2 linked regions of the Prochlorococcus marinus str. MIT 0918 genome follow. The protein of the gene in region 1 binds, or shares a complex with, the protein of each later gene. Links are inferred from orthologs where the notes say so. Each region holds a gene or a part of one and is shown on either strand. Other genes may lie near its edges.

The links.
Region 2: the proteins of O5636_RS07830 (region 1) and nuoB are in contact, whole or in part, in a cryo-EM structure (PDB 6KHJ), measured with the Thermosynechococcus vestitus proteins. The link is inferred for Prochlorococcus marinus str. MIT 0918 from one-to-one orthologs. Residues at the interface, in WP_011057128.1 of Thermosynechococcus vestitus: Pro17, His18, His19, Pro20, Ser21, Met22, Val25, Arg27, Met29, Thr31, Ile38, Asp39, Cys40, Glu41, Pro42, Val43, Ile44, Gly45, Tyr46, Leu47, His48, Arg49, Gly50, Met51, Lys53, Ile54, Asn57, Arg58, Pro65, Tyr66; in WP_011056552.1 of Thermosynechococcus vestitus: Leu46, Met47, Tyr48, Thr50, Ala51, Cys52, Phe54, Ile55, Glu56, Ala58, Ala59, Ile61, Gly62, Ser63, Arg64, Phe65, Asn76, Pro78, Thr89, Thr91, Lys93, Met94, Ala97, Leu101, Met123, Phe124, Ser126, Asp127, Ser128, Tyr129.

The regions. Positions count from the first base shown.
Region 1 is NZ_CP114780.1:1,446,265-1,454,237, reverse strand. What follows is about bases 5,070-7,973. They hold O5636_RS07830 (NAD(P)H-quinone oxidoreductase subunit H), read right to left. Parts: upstream 7,162-7,973; coding sequence 5,977-7,161; downstream 5,070-5,976. Other genes in these bases: rsmH (16S rRNA (cytosine(1402)-N(4))-methyltransferase RsmH), read left to right, coding at 7,207-7,973; O5636_RS07835 (acyl-CoA thioesterase), read right to left, coding at 5,504-5,971; O5636_RS07840 (AMP-binding protein), read left to right, coding at 5,070-5,517. In the rest of the region: gshB (glutathione synthase), read left to right, coding at 1-887; O5636_RS07855 (isochorismate synthase), read right to left, coding at 860-2,272; menA (2-carboxy-1,4-naphthoquinone phytyltransferase), read left to right, coding at 2,352-3,308; O5636_RS07845 (o-succinylbenzoate synthase), read left to right, coding at 3,314-4,285; more of O5636_RS07840, read left to right, coding at 4,282-5,069.
Region 2 is NZ_CP114780.1:1,564,653-1,572,678, forward strand. The notes cover bases 2,176-5,132. They hold nuoB (NADH-quinone oxidoreductase subunit NuoB), read right to left. Parts: upstream 4,030-5,132; coding sequence 3,322-4,029; downstream 2,176-3,321. Other genes in these bases: O5636_RS08470 (gluconeogenesis factor YvcK family protein), read left to right, coding at 2,176-2,761; O5636_RS08475 (NAD(P)H-quinone oxidoreductase subunit J), read right to left, coding at 2,758-3,300; O5636_RS08485 (NAD(P)H-quinone oxidoreductase subunit 3), read right to left, coding at 4,061-4,423; O5636_RS08490 (rubredoxin), read left to right, coding at 4,557-4,943; O5636_RS08495 (photosynthesis system II assembly factor Ycf48), read left to right, coding at 4,951-5,132. In the rest of the region: O5636_RS08460 (MlaD family protein), read right to left, coding at 1-435; O5636_RS08465 (ABC transporter ATP-binding protein), read right to left, coding at 441-1,256; more of O5636_RS08470, read left to right, coding at 1,358-2,175; more of O5636_RS08495, read left to right, coding at 5,133-5,970; psbE (cytochrome b559 subunit alpha), read left to right, coding at 6,070-6,318; psbF (cytochrome b559 subunit beta), read left to right, coding at 6,322-6,468; O5636_RS08510 (photosystem II reaction center protein L), read left to right, coding at 6,491-6,610; O5636_RS08515 (photosystem II reaction center protein J), read left to right, coding at 6,625-6,822; mtnP (S-methyl-5'-thioadenosine phosphorylase), read right to left, coding at 6,839-7,786; selenide, water dikinase SelD, read left to right, coding at 7,772-8,026. UniProt on the Escherichia coli protein: NDH-1 shuttles electrons from NADH, via FMN and iron-sulfur (Fe-S) centers, to quinones in the respiratory chain. The immediate electron acceptor for the enzyme in this species is ubiquinone.

The sequences.
Region 1 (7,973 bases):
ATCCTGCAAAAGATTCAACTGCAGCCTTGATAGAAGCAGCTCATAGAGCTTCTATTGAGGTTTGGGGATGCACCCCTGCAGACCTTCAAGCAATCGGAGCAAAAGCTAGAGTTGTAGCCAGAACTATTATCCCTGATCCATGGATAACTCTAGGAGAACCAGTGAATCTTGATTTAAATGCATTTGATTGCATTTGGATGCGCAAAGACCCTCCTGTTAATGAAGCTTTCTTATATGCAACTCATTTACTAGAAGTAGCAGAACGGGATGGAGTATTAGTTCTGAATAAACCTTCTTCCCTTAGAGCATGGAATGAAAAGCTTGGGGCACTAAGGTTCAGCAAATTAATGGCCCCTACATTGGTAGCAAGTAGGGTCAACGAATTAAAGGATTTTGCAAAAGAACAAGGCGAAGTAGTTTTAAAGCCTTTAGGTGGAAAAGGAGGTCAAGGTGTGATTCGAGTAGCTAATGCAGCAGAAGGCATTGATGCATTACTTGAACTAGTCACAACTCAAGAACAAATGCCTGTAATGATGCAAAAATTTCTTCCTAAAGTTACTGAAGGCGATAAACGAATTCTATTAGTCAATGGGGATCCATTTGGTGCGATAAACCGTAGACCAAAATACGGGGATTTTAGAAGTAATCTTGCTTTAGGAGGTAATGCTGAAGCTACAGAGCTAACAGTTCGAGAAAAGAACATTTGTGATGAATTAGGCCCTTCTCTTAAAAATGAAGGTCTATTTTTTGTAGGGATTGATGTAATTGGAGGAATGCTTAGTGAAATAAACGTCACAAGTCCAACAGGCATAAGAGAAGTCGAACGATTAATGAATATTCCTCTTGCCGATCAAGTAATTCAATGCCTATTAAAAGATATTGCTTGATTTTGTAACCCAAGATCAAATTGATTAGCTAACACAGCAAGTTTTAACCCCACTTCTTGTAATTCTCCCTCTACCGAAGAACCTTTAACTAATCCAGCCCCTGCAATTAAATGCAAATTTTTACCTTGGGTATATCCATATCTAATAGCAACTCGAAATTCGGCATTACCAGAATTATCTATCCAACCAATTGGAGCAGCGTAATATGCTCGATCAAATGGTTCAAGTGTTTGCAACCATTGCATTGACTTGCTTCTTGGAAAACCAGCTACAGCAGGGGTAGGGTGTAAAGTTTGAACTAAGTCAAGAGGGGTAAACCCTTGGGCTTTAGCTTTAATTGGTGTATGCAGATGAATCAAATGACCATGTCTGGCTACACGAGGGCATCTAAGTCGAATAGGAGATAATCCTTTTTTAACTAATTGGTTTTGAATTGAAGAAACTACTAATTCATGTTCTCTTAAATTTTTTTCAGATTTAAGCAAATCTTCACCGCTATCATCGCTACGTGCAGTTCCAGCCAAAGCATCGGTCTGTAAATTTCCTTGTTTCATACTAAGCAAGCGTTCCGGAGATGCTGCAAAGAATGATTCATCATTAGACCGCTTCCAAAGGAAGCGACAACTCCCTTTTTGCTTTTTTCTTAAATTCGAAAGTAATTCTATAGGGTCTAATGGATTCTTCAATAAAACTGATTGTCTAACTGCAAGTACTAATTTCTCAAGCTCACCAGACTCTACTAAATTAATTCCTGTTTTTAAAGCCAAACGATAATTTTTTTGCCAATCCTGAACAGTATTAATAGCAGTCCAACTTTTAATTTTTATAGAAGTTGAATTTACTAAAGATTCCAACAAGTTTTCACGCATCAACCAAATCTGCTCTACAAAATCCCTTATATCGGCTTCATGAGCAATCACAGAATTCAACCTGAGCCATCCACTCCCAGCCTGGGCAGTCAACTGCCATCTAGGCAAGACAGCCTGTACAGCAGGGGTTGCCTTAGCTACCCTTTTAGAATCAGTAGTTTGTTCAAAAAATGTAAATGCATACAAAATCCTTGGTTTCGCCTGGATTGGCACGTCAGGGGAAAGATCAACCAATCTTGTAAAAGTCTCATCACTGAATCTTTGAGCTAATTCAAACCTACGTTGGCCAATTAATTCAAAATTCTGACATTGTCCTGAGGCAGCAATAGAAATTCCAGGAGCTTGATCCCACAAAAAACCAAACTGATGTTGATTGCTAATTCTAGATAATTGCTTCAGCGGATCTATCAGATCAATTGGTAAAGCAAGGCTCAATAAACATTGATCAGGCCGCCTTAAATTCCAGCCTCGTAAAGAAGCTTGCAAAATTTCACTAAATGTCAAGCTGATCTTCATTCCTAATTAGGTAATGATAAAAGAGACTAATGAAATGTATAAACCGTAACCCAGCCTAGGAGGAGTAGATCAAAATCCTATGAAAGACAAAAATGCTGTTGCATCACTTCATTCTTCAAAAAAACAAAGAAGGCACTTATGGAAAAAAGCCATTAAATGGCCACTGTATTCAGTGGCCATTATGCCGGTATTATTAGCAGCAGGATGGACGATAGGAGCAAGAGAAGATTTACGGTTAGACCAATTACTTGGATTTCTAATAGCTTCTATTTTTCTTTTAATCTGGGAAAACTTAACTAATGATCTATTTGATTCAGCAACAGGAGTTGATGAATTTAAGTTCCACTCTGTCGTTACACTAACTGGAAAAAGACGATTAGTTCGAAACCTTGCCTATTTTGCACTTTTACTAGGATTGTTATTAATTCTAATTCTGGCACTAAGAAGTCATGTTGCTGTTTTTTTATTAGTAATAGGCAGTTGCGCCCTTGGTTATCTGTATCAAGGTCCTCCTTTTAGACTCGGATATCAAGGTTGGGGAGAACCTCTGTGTTGGATTGCATTTGGGCCCTTTGCTACAGCTTCAGCACTTTTAGTTATCTCAACTAACGCAAACGTAATCCCTTGGAGTACAGCGACTTTACTAGGAGGAGGGCCAGCTTTGGCAACTACATTAGTACTATTTTGTGCCAATTTTCATCAAGTGGTCGAGGATTCTGCACATGGCAAAAAGACATTATTAGTGCGCTTAGGGACTCATAGAGCTTCTGATTTAGTACCTTGGTTTGTAATACTAACTTTTGGATTGGAATTCATCCCAATCATTTATGGTCACTGGCCAATTACATCTTTATTAGGATTAATTGGATTGCCGCCTGCCATTAAATTAATTCGTTTACTTAAAAAGCACCACAACCATCCTGAAATGATTAGTGAAAGTAAGTTTTTAGCCTTACGTTTTCAAACATTAAATGGAATTGGATTAGGCATTGGGTTAGGAATTAATCCTTTCTTTGAGCAAGGGTTTTTAAGCTAAAATAAATGAATCTACAACTCAAATCTAAGCCCTTCTCATTCCCTTTAACTAAACCACTCCAAACTTCAACAGGAGTTATCAAAGAAAAAAAAGGCTGGTTAATTAAACTTCGAAATGACAGAGGGAGAATAGGCTGGGGAGAAATTTCCCCATTGCAAATATCAGAACTACAAATATGCGCAAGAATAATAAATAATCTAAGTACTACAACTTCTCGCGAAGCCTTAGAAAAAAAAATAAAAACATGGCCAGGCTCTCTTGGATTTGCCATTGGAGCTGCTTTAGCAGAAATAGATGGTTTAATCGGTAGCGAATCCAAACAAAATTGGCTAAAGGTCTCTTCATCTGCATTATTATTGCCTACTGATAAATCGCTAATATTAAGCACACTCGATTCATTTCTAGAAAAAAATCAACTGTTACAAAAAAGTCTTACTTATAAATGGAAAGTCACTAATTCTTCTAATAACTTCAACATTAATTTAGTAAAGCAAATACTTTTTCGAATACCTAAAAATTCACTGTTAAGGATAGATGCAAATGGTTCCTGGAATCGCAAGCAAGCTAAAGACTGGGCAGATCTATTACATAATGAGCCTAAACTTGAATGGCTAGAACAACCTCTTCCTTTTAATGATATTGAAGGGTTACAAGAATTAGCAAATCAAATACCTGTTGCTCTAGATGAATCACTAATACTCTACCCTTCATTAAGAAAAACTTGGAAGAATTGGCAAGTAAGACGGCCACTATTAGAAGGGGATCCAAGAGATTTGCTTGCCGAGCTAAGTACAAAAAATAGTTATAAAACAATCAGTACATGTTTTGAAACTGGAATTGGTCGACGTTGGGTAGAACATTTCGCAGCATTGCAGCAAAAAGGAGCTACTCCTACCCAGCCTGGGTTGGCTCCAGGCTGGTGTCCCAATGGACCACTTTTTTCCTATAACCCACAATTAGTGTGGGATGCTGCATGAACCAGCTAAAATCTATAAGCTGGACAGGGGAAGATCCTGAAGAATATATCAAGGAACTTGCTCAAGCAATTGACAAAGGCTGTTGGGTCGAATTGCGCTCGGGTAATAAACAACAAAGCATTCTTAAAGAAAACTTATTACCTCATGAACCAGGGATAATTATTCAAGGGGGGGGAACTAGTGGAAGATATCAATTATGTCTACATCCTTATAGACATCTAGATCAATCAGCATTAGCAACTGGTCAATGGTTGCAATCTATTTCGTTAGACCCAAAAAATTGTCAAATAGTAAATGGGCTGCCCATGTGCCATGTAAGTGGACTACTACCTTGGTGGAGAAGTCGATGCTGGGGTGCAAAATATATATCTATAAAGCCTGCAATAATGAATAACCCTTATGAACTAGAGGCCCAATCACTTAGTTTAATTGATCAGAACAAAAGTCCACTAATTACATCTTTAGTACCAACTCAACTCACTCGTCTCATTCAGCATCCTTCTGGAATTCGTTGGTTACAATTATTCTCCGTAATTTGGGTGGGAGGATCAGCTATTTCACAGCACATAGCCAAACAAGCCAGAATCCTAAATATTCGTTTAGCACCTTGTTATGGCACAACTGAGACAGCAGCTATGATTACCTCTCAAAATCCAGAGCATTTCTTATCTGGAAATAATCTTTTAGGCATACCTTTAAATGATATTCAATTGCGAATTGGAATTAATAATGCACTACAAATTCGAACAAAGAGGATAGCTAAATTTTTAACAGAAAATGGCGAGCTCAAATCGATTGCAAGTAACAATGGATGGTGGGAATCAGGAGATGCTGCAGAATTAGTTATTGATAATCAAATGCAACAACTCAAAATTCTTGGAAGAAGAGATACAGCTATAAATTCTGGTGGGGAAATTGTTTTCCCAGAACAATTACAAATCAAGCTTCTAGAAGCTGCTCAAAAAAAAAGCATTCCAATAGATTCCTTATTGCTTCTACCTATAAAAAATATGGAGTGGGGAGAACGAATAGTTGCACTTGTAAGATTCAATGCAGAAACAATCAACATTAGCCATCAACCATTTTTATCAAAATTGAAAAATATTACTAATGATTGGTTACCTTATGAAAAACCAATGAATTGGTTCAATTGCCCAGAATTATCAAGAAATAAATTAGGCAAATGGGAACTTCAAAAATGGCAAGCCTGGGTCAAGGCTAAAGAGAACTAATACCGTGGTTAACAGCAGCTGATTCTAACCAGAGATGAATCTTATTTGGCAACTCACACAAAGAACGTGTATCTGGATTGATCGACCGATGTCTTATTAAAGCAACTGCAACATTGGACCGATCTGATTGGAACTTGTATTGAACTTCAAAACTACTAATGTCTAATCTGACTGGACAAAGCTCAATAGCCAATTTTTCACTAATGCGAATGGGAGAAAAAAAATCCGCTTCACAATGAACAATTGGCAATGCAATCGATAAGTCTACTGCTAAATCTTTAGAGGATGGAAATATCTCAACTGCTTGAAGCCCATAGTTCTCAAGACTTTCTTCCCAAGCTTCATGACACCATCTAAGTAAATGGTGAAAATGAATTACCCCTGCAGCATCAGTATCACCAAACCGAACAGTACGCTGTAAATGCAAAAAATCTTCCCTCTTAATAGATTTCACAATAATCAGCGGTCAACAGAACCCATAATTACGTCTATTGAGCCAAGAATTGCCATAATGTCAGCCACTTTTGCACCCTTCAAAATATGAGGAAGGATTTGCAAATTATTTAGATCAGCAGCACGTATTTTAAATCGCCATGGAGTGACATCATTATTTCCTTGAATAAAGACACCTATTTCCCCTTTACCTGATTCTAAACGCGTATAAAGTTCACCTTGAGGAATTTTGAATGTTGGAGCAACTTTTTTAGCAACATATTGATAATCAAAACCTGCAAAAGGACTAGTTTTTCCTTCTTTCATTCGTGAAGCCTCAAGATTTTCTGTAGGGCCTCCAGGAATCATTTCACAAGCTTGTCGTAAAATTTTTAACGATTCACGCATTTCCTCAATTCTGACTCGATAGCGGGCATAACAATCACCTTCTTTTTCACAAGCAATTGCCCAATCAAAATCGTCATAACACTCATAATGATCAACTTTTCTTAAATCCCAAGCCACTCCAGATGCACGCAACATTGGTCCGGACAAACTCCAATTCAGTGCTTGATCTTTCGATATCGCACCTAAACCTTCAATACGACGTCTAAAAATTGGATTATTAGTAATTAGTTTTTCATATTCATCAATCTTTGGACCAAACCAATTGCAGAAATCTTGGCATTTTTCAAGCCAGCCCCATGGCAAATCAGCAGCAACACCACCAATGCGAAAATAATTATTATTAATTAATCTTTGACCGGTTGCAGCTTCCCAAAGGTCATAAATCATTTCTCGCTCTCTAAAAATATAGAAAAATGGTGTTTGGGCTCCCACATCTGCCAAAAACGGTCCTAACCAAAGCAGGTGATTTGCGATTCTATTTAATTCCAACATTAATACTCGAATGTAGCTAGCTCGCTTTGGAATAGATATATTTGCCAAGCGTTCTGGTGCATTTACCACAATTGCTTCATAAAACATCCCAGCCGCATAATCCATTCGACTTACATAAGGCACATACATTACATTTGTTCTATTTTCAGCAATTTTCTCCATGCCACGATGTAGATAACCAATGACTGGCTCACAATCAATTACATCCTCTCCATCAAGTGTGACTACTAAACGCAAAACACCGTGCATCGAAGGATGATGGGGGCCAAAATTAACCACCATTGGCTCCGTTCGCGTTTCAAGCTGCGACATGGTGCCAAACACATAAAGGGATACTTTAGATATTAGGTAGTTGTTATGAAAGAAGAATCAAAGGTTGTCACATCCAATTTCAAACACACACCTGTTTTGGCTAAAGAATTATTGGAAGCAATTAGCAAACTCCCCAATGTATTACTGGAAAAAGGCATGATGGTTGATGCAACTATTGGAGCTGGGGAGCATGCTGCCTTAGTACTTAAAAGTTTTCCAAGTTTTAACATTATTGGCTTAGATCAAGATCCAAATGCCATTGAAACAGCATCCAAACGACTTCTTTCCTTTGAATCCAGAGTAAAACTTATTTCATCTAATTTTGCTGATTTTATTCCCCAAGAAAAAGTTGCTTGTGTTTTTGCTGATTTAGGCGTAAGCAGTCCTCAAATCGATCATGCCAATAGAGGCTTCAGCTTTCGTTTTAATGGACCAATTGACATGCGAATGAATCCAAGCAAAGGCATGACAGCAAAAGAACTAATAGAACAATTAGATGAAAAATCTCTTGCTGATCTGATTTATAAATACGGAGAAGAAAAGTTTTCTAGACGAATAGCAAGAAAAATCAAAAATGACCTTTTAATGAAAGGTCCTTATGAAGGCACTACTGAACTTGCATATGCCATAGGAGGATGTTATCCAAATAAATTAAGGTATGGTCGCATTCATCCAGCAACAAAAACTTTTCAAGCACTACGCATTGCCATTAATAATGAAATAGAAGCTCTTGAGAAACTTTTAAAAACAGCTCCAAATTGGCTTTTACCTGGTGGAATCTTTGGTGTGATTAGCTTTCATTCTCTTGAAGA
Region 2 (8,026 bases), 120 kb from region 1 along the record:
TCTCCCTTCGATGGAATCTCCATCACAAACAATTAACTCTGATGAACAATTGTCTTTTTTTGGCGAAAAACTAAGACTTTTAATTTGCGAACCTTTACTTATTAAGGCTATTTCTGCATCCCCTCCAAGAAGTGAGCTGGTTTGAATCTTTGCAAAAACAGGTTGAAATAAAATCAGATCAGGATTGTTGATAGAAACTTTAGCCATTACATTGTTTTGCCCAAAAGTTATTTTTTTGACAGATCCTACTTGTATACCTCTAAAAGTTACTGGAGTGCCTTGGGATAAACCACTGGCATCATTGAAACTAGCTGTTAAAGACCAGGTCTTTGATGTTAGTTTGATCCCTTTTAGCCAAAGAGTTAGTCCTGAAAAAATGACAACTCCTCCTACAAGGGAAAATCCAACAATGGCATCACGAAAGCTTCGCCGCATGGGAGTTAAATTTCTTTAGGTTTCATTGGCCCTTCAAGGCTACCTGTTCGGAACTGTTTAATGTAAGGGTTTTCACTGGTTTTGAAATCTTCAACGGAACCATCCCACTGAAATCCTCCCCCATATAGCATTAAAACCCTTTCAGCAGACCGTTCAATTGTGCTCATTACATGGCTAACTACTATTGAACATCCTTTGGCTAAAGTGGTTGTTTTGACAATTAGATCTTCAATTCTTGTACTTGCAACAGGATCTAGTCCCGCGGTGGGTTCATCAAAGAGTAATAGAGGCATGGACGAATAAGAGGGGTGGTAAGGATCTTTTATTAATGCACGTGCAAAACTGACTCGTTTTTGCATGCCTCCACTGAGTTGACCTGGGAGTTTGTTTTCAACTTTGTAAAGTCCTACATCCTCAAGACATGAAATAACCATTTCATTTATTTTTTTTTCACTAATGTCTGAGCTTTTTCTTAATAAAAAACCTACATTTTCTGCCACAGTTAGTGATGCGATTAAGGCTGGGTTTTGAAAAACCAATCGCACATCAGGGGGATAATTCTGGTCTAATCTTAAATATTTCTGTAGGTTCCCAAATATTTTTAATTCTCCACTTGAGGGTAGTAAAAGACCCGCTAATAGCCTTAAAATCGTTGATTTACCTGACCCAGATGGCCCAACTATCGCAATTCTTTCCCCAGGCTTCATTGTTAAGTTTACTTTGTTTAAAATAGTATTTAGGCCTAGCTTTATTGATAGGTCTCTCATCTGAACAACTGGGCAATTCTTAGATAATGTTTTTGTAGATGATACATTTTCCATATTGTTTATTTATTGAATTTGACTGAAAAGGACTTTCCCTTAGAGTTCGTTTGAGTCTAATTTGTCAGATTTTGCAATTGTGTTTTTTCTCATAAGTGATTGTGAAAGATAGGATCTCTAGAGGCCATAAAAGTTTCGGAGGGCGAAAAAGCAATTCGAAAAGAGCGAATCAATTTGATTTGCTTTGGCGAATTCAAAGGTCGTTGAGCTGGCTATTGCCAGGGCTTGTCCTAAAAAGATGGTTGATTATATCTGGGATTGGATTAATAGTAGCTTTTTTCGGAGCATCTATATGGGCTGATTTGAGGCCAATTTATTGGCTAGTTGAAGGTATCTTCTTTTTAATTGGAGCAATTACGAAGTTTTTGCCACGAAGTATTACGGGACCATTGGTATTTCTTCTTGGTATTTCTCTTGTAATATGGGGTCAGAGTAGAAGCTTTACATCTATACAGAAGGCAGTAGCACCTGATAAGGATGCTCTTTTGCTAGATGCTTTGCGTGCTAAAAGTAAACTCAATAGAGGACCGAATATTGTTGCAATAGGAGGGGGGACAGGACTTTCTACTCTGCTTAAAGGGCTGAAAAAATATAGCAGTCGAATTACAGCAATTGTGACTGTTGCTGATGATGGAGGGAGTAGTGGAATTTTGAGGAGGGAGCTAGGTGTTCAGCCCCCTGGGGATATAAGAAATTGTTTGGCTGCTCTCTCTACTGAAGAATCTCTTCTAACAAGGCTTTTCCAATATCGCTTTTCCTCTGGCACAGGATTAGTTGGCCATAGTTTTGGGAATTTGTTTTTATCTGCTTTAACTTCGATTACTGGCAATCTTGAAACAGCTATAACAGCTTCAAGTCGTGTACTTGCTGTTCAAGGCCAAGTTGTCCCTGCTACTAATGCAGATGTTAGTTTATGGGCTGAGCTGGAAAATGGCGATCGAATTGAAGGTGAGTCTGCGATTGGGAAGGTTAGATCTCCTATTGCAAGAATTGGATGTTATCCAGAATACCCAGCAGCACTACCTAGTGCGATAGAGGCAATAGAAAATGCCGAATTAATTGTGCTTGGGCCAGGTAGTTTATATACATCTCTTTTACCTAATTTGCTTGTTCCGCAAATTGTTGAGGCAATACAAAAGAGCAAAGCCCCTAAAATATATATATGCAACTTAATGACTCAACCTGGAGAGACTGATGGTCTTGATGTAACAGGTCATGTAAGGGCTATTGAAGCTCAACTGGCTAGTCTTGGGATTACAAGAAGAATTTTTAATTTTATCTTGGCGCATGAATCTGTCGCGCCTTCACCTTTGCTTGATTATTATCTTTCAAGAGGTGCGGAACCAGTTCAATGTGATTTAAATAGTCTTCGAGCCCAAGGGTATAAAGTTTTTACTGCATCGTTACAAAAAGGCATCTCAACTAGTGCAACATTGCGCCATGATCCTGCCCGCCTTTCAAGAGCTGTGATGCATTTTTACAGAAAATATAAAAGAGAAAATTAATATGCATCTTGCATTTCGTAAAAGTCTGGCTGAATATAGTCTTTTCTTAATGGCCATCCTTTCCAATCTTCTGGCATTAATAATCTTTTTAGACGTGGATGACCATCGTAAATAATACCAAACATATCAAAAGTTTCCCTCTCTTGCCAATCAGAACCTCGAAATATTTTATAAAGAGATGGTACAGTTAAATCCCCATTTCTATCAAGGAATACTTTTAACCTTACTTCTCTAGGTTGCTTGCTTTTAAAATAATCTTCTATAGAAATTAGATGGTAGAAAGAAACTAGATTTGCACCTGGGCCTTCATCATATCCGCCTTGACATTGAAGGTAATTAAATCCTATTTCTTTTAACTTTAATACAACATCAATCAGTTTGCTTGGTGCTAAATTGATAATTTCTATTCCGATATGATCAGGTGCACTGTTTGTATGCTCTAATCCTTCATTTGTTAAAAAGTTGCTGATAGGACCAGTCTCATTGACTTGCTCTTTTTCAGAAATATTTTCAATTTTATTGCTCTCTTCTTTTTCCATGATTAGATTAATTTAATTAATTCAGTTAGAAGAAGTTTGTTTTTCTTCTTCTCTTTCTTTTTTAGTTTCTATTTTAATATTTGTTGAAGGGTTTAGCATTATAGATTCATCATCAGTTTTTAAATTTAAGTATTGGCCATTAGTTAATGGTGAAACTCTTTTCATTTGATGTGGAATCGTGAAGTAACGATGAGTTGGAGCTATTTTTTCTCGATCAGTAAATGATTCATTCCCTACTTTTTTTCTTAGCTTTATGACTGCATCAAAGATAGCTTCTGGCCTTGGAGGACAACCTGGTAAATAAAGGTCTACGGGAATTAATTTGTCCACTCCCCTTACAGCAGTAGTTGAGTCTGCACTGAACATTCCCCCTGTAATGGTGCAAGCCCCCATAGCAATTACATATTTTGGATCTGGCATTTGCTCATAAAGTCTTACTAAAGCCGGTGCCATTTTCATTGTCACTGTCCCTGCCACTATTAAAAGGTCTGCTTGTCGTGGTGAACTTCTAGGTACAAGTCCAAACCTGTCAAAGTCAAATCTAGAACCAATTAAAGCAGCGAATTCTATAAAACAACATGCAGTTCCATATAAAAGCGGCCATAAGCTGCTTAATCTTGCCCAATTATGAAGATCATCAAGGCTTGTAAGAATTATGTTTTCGCTTAGGTCACTAGTTATTTGCGGTGCACCAACTGGGCCACAAGTAGCCTCACGAATGTCTCGAATAGCATCTTTTGAAGGAAGATCAGTCACTTAATTAGCTCCATTCAAGTGCTCCTTTGCGCCAGGCATATGCTAGTGCAACAATTAGAATTGAGATGAATATGAGCGCTTCAATAAATGCTAATAAACCAAGCTTGTGAAATGCAACTGCCCAAGGATAAAGAAATACAGTCTCAACATCAAAAATCACAAAAACAAGCGCGAACATGTAATAACGAATATTAAATTGAATCCATGCACCACCTATAGGTTCCATCCCTGATTCATAGGTCAGCTCTCTTTCCCCGGATTTGCTTAATGGAGATATAAGTTTGTTTGTGACTAATGCCAGAATGGGCACAGCCGCTGAAATTAAAAGAAAGCCAAGAAATGCGTCGTAACCCTGAAGAGCAAACATGATGCATCAAAAACTTTATTATTATTTTGACACTCACTTAAGCGCACTTTCCTAGATAGAGTTGGGTTGTGTGAAAGTGCAAACGGTGAGCGATGAACTGAACAATGCATTTGATCAGTCTAAATCCAATGAAATGGAATTTAGTACTGATGATGGTGCAAAACAAAACTCTGATCAAAAAAAACCAGATCTCCCGAGAGATCTTAGTTTTAATAGATTTGAATGCAGAGGTTGTGGTTATGTTTATGACCCTAAAGAAGGCCTTAAAAAATATGGAATTCCTCCAGGGACCTCTTTTTTAGATCTTGACCAAATAAGTTTTAGATGCCCAGTTTGCAGAGCAAGATACCCAGCGTATAAGGATATAGGAGCTAAATTTGAACCTGCTGATGGATTTGAAGATAATGTGGTTTATGGCTTTGGTTTTAATACTCTTCCACCAGGGCAGAAGAATGTACTTATTTTTGGTGGGTTAGCTTTTGCTGCTGCTTGTTTCTTGTCCCTCTATTCCTTGCATTAAGAAAATCATGAAAAAACTACTAGTTTATTCTTTCAATCTCATATTAATTCTCTGCCTAGGCTTAGGTCTAAGTGGGTGTGTTACAACTACAAGACTTCCTACTCAACAAATGAGCCCATGGGAAGAAATTAAATTAGCGAGCGATGATAATCCATTAGATATTGGATTTGTAGACGATAGTCATGGGTTTTTAGTAGGGGCAAATAGGTTGATTCTCGAAACAAATGATGGTGGAGTTACTTGGCAAGATAGAGACTTAGAAATTCCGAGCGAAGAAAATTTTAGGCTAATGAGTATTGATTTTAAAGGTGAGGAAGGATGGCTGGTGGGCCAACCTAATTTGATTATGCATAGTGATAATGCTGGGAAAACCTGGACTCGTTTATTACTTGGAAATAAATTACCAGGAAACCCTTATTTAATAACTACTCTTGATAAAGACTCAGCTGAACTCGCGACTACCGCAGGTGCTGTTTATCAAACAACTGATGGAGGAAATAATTGGGAAGCAAGGGTTGCTGAAGCTTCTGGTGGGGTTAGGGATTTGCGTAGAAGAGATGATGGGTCTTATGTAAGCGTTAGTAGTTTAGGAAATTTCTTTGTCACCTTAGATAAAGAAGATCAAACATGGCAGTCTCATCAAAGGGCTAGTAGTAAGAGAGTTCAAACATTGGGATTTCAACCTAATGGACAGCTTTGGATGCTTTCAAGAGGAGCTGAAATTCGTTTAAATGAACAAGCTGATGATTATGAGAGTTGGTCAAAACCAATTATTCCTTTAGTTAATGGTTATAACTATTTGGATATGGCTTGGGACCCTGAAGGTGAAATTTGGGCTGCAGGTGGGAATGGAACTCTTTTAGTCAGTAAAGATGAAGGAAAAACTTGGGAAAAAGATCCAATTGGTTACGCAACTCCAACAAATTTTATTCGAATATTTTTTATAGAAAATTCCCAGACTAATTCCTCTAAAGGCTTTGCCCTAGGGGAAAGAGGACATGTTTTGCGCTGGGTTGGGGATGCATAAATTGGATTTAAATGCACAACGCTCTGTAACCATGCTGATAAACCTGCCCTATCTTTAGTAACACCCTTGTAGGATCTAGCAGATAATACGCGTGAGGCTATGGCTGCCGGCTCCACCGGGGAACGCCCGTTTTTTGAGATCATTACCAGTGTCCGTTATTGGATTATCCATGCTGTGACACTGCCAGCGATCTTTATCGCAGGATTTTTATTTGTGTCAACTGGCCTTGCCTATGACGCATTTGGAACTCCACGACCAGATACTTATTTTCAGGCTTCTGAAAGTAAGGCTCCAGTAGTGACGCAACGCTTTGAGTCAAAAGCTCAACTTGATCTGCGCCTGAAATAACCAATGACAAATTCTTCTTCTCCCTTACAGGCTGTTGAAGTCCGCACCTACCCAGTTTTTACGGTGCGCTGGCTTGCAGTTCATGCTTTGGCAATTCCAACAGTATTTTTCTTAGGTGCCATTGCTGCTATGCAGTTCATCCGTCGTTAATTTACGACTTACTTTTTTAGCTATGCAAGTCAATCCAAATCCAAACAAGCTTTCGGTTGAGCTGAACCGAACAAGCCTTTATCTAGGGCTTTTGCTTGTTTTTGTTCTAGGGATTTTGTTCTCAAGCTATTTCTTTAATTAAATTCTTCTTTAATCATGAGCTCTAAATTAAAGGGACCTGATGGACGTCTACCAGACAGGCTTCCAGATGGTCGACCAGCTGTTTCATGGGAACGACGTTGGACAGAAGGGCAACTACCTTTATGGTTAGTAGCAACTGCAGGAGGCATTGCAGTTATTTTTGTTCTAGGTATTTTCTTCTATGGTTCTTATACAGGCGTAGGTTCTGCTTAAGTAATCTGGAATAAAATTATTTTTCATTGAAGTTTCCCCAGTAACTTTCTGTAAAAAGGTTTATTTTTACTCGAGTCTTCTGGGGAACTTTATCTTTTGAGGTCATAAGGCTGTTTTTTAGTGCTTTATGGGCATCGCTATTTGGCCTTGTTGATGAAATTCTTTTTGCAGTAGAAGTTATTATTTTAGTTGCGAGCTTTGCGTTGGTTGAAAGGTTATCTAAAACCATATCTACACTTACATTCCCATATCCTTCATGCCAACAGTCGTAGTCAGTCACCATAGATAATGAAGAGTATGCGATTTCAGCTTCTCTAGCTAATCTTGCTTCTGTATGGTTTGTCATCCCAATAACTTTGCACCCCCAACTTCGATAAAGATTAGATTCGGCTTTTGTAGAAAATGCTGGTCCTTCCATTGCAAGATAAGTGCCACCTTTATGAATTTGGCGGCCTTCAGGCATTAGCTTTTCTCCTTCTTCAGTGAGTAATCTAGATAATGTGGGGCAAAAAGGATCTGCCATGGTTACATGAGCCACAGCACCGTCAGAAAAAAAAGTTAAAGGCCTTTGATGAGTTCTATCAATAAACTGATCAGGTACAACCATATCCAAAGGCCTTACTTGTTCTTGTAGAGATCCAACTGCGGATGGTGAAAGAATCCACCTTACATTTAATGACCTTAAAGCCCAGATGTTGGCTCTGTAAGGAACTTCAGTAGGAGTAAAAGTGTGATGCCTTCCATGTCGGGCTAGAAAAACCACTTCCATTCCTTCTAGATTGCCTAAGCGCAAATTGTCAGATGGTTTGCCGTATGGTGTTTCAATTTCTAATTCTTTTACATCTTTAAGATTTTCTATTGAATAAAGACCGCTCCCACCTAAAACACCAAGCTTTGCATTCTCTAAAAAAGAAGGCTGGTTGGCTTGTTCAATATCATTTGAAGGAAAATGTTGGTTGATCATCTTTTGTTATTAGGAGGTGGCCATACCCATGCACTTATTTTGCTGCGTTGGGCAATGAATCCACATTTAAGGCCAAAGGGTTTGATAACTTTGATAAATAGAGATAGTACATCTATTTATTCAGGAATGTTTCCTGGCCTTGTTGCAGGAAATTATCAGTTAGAGGATTCTTCAATAGACTTAAGAAAATTGGCATCGTGTGCTGGGGTCTCTTTTATTGTTGGGGAAATTAATGCATTA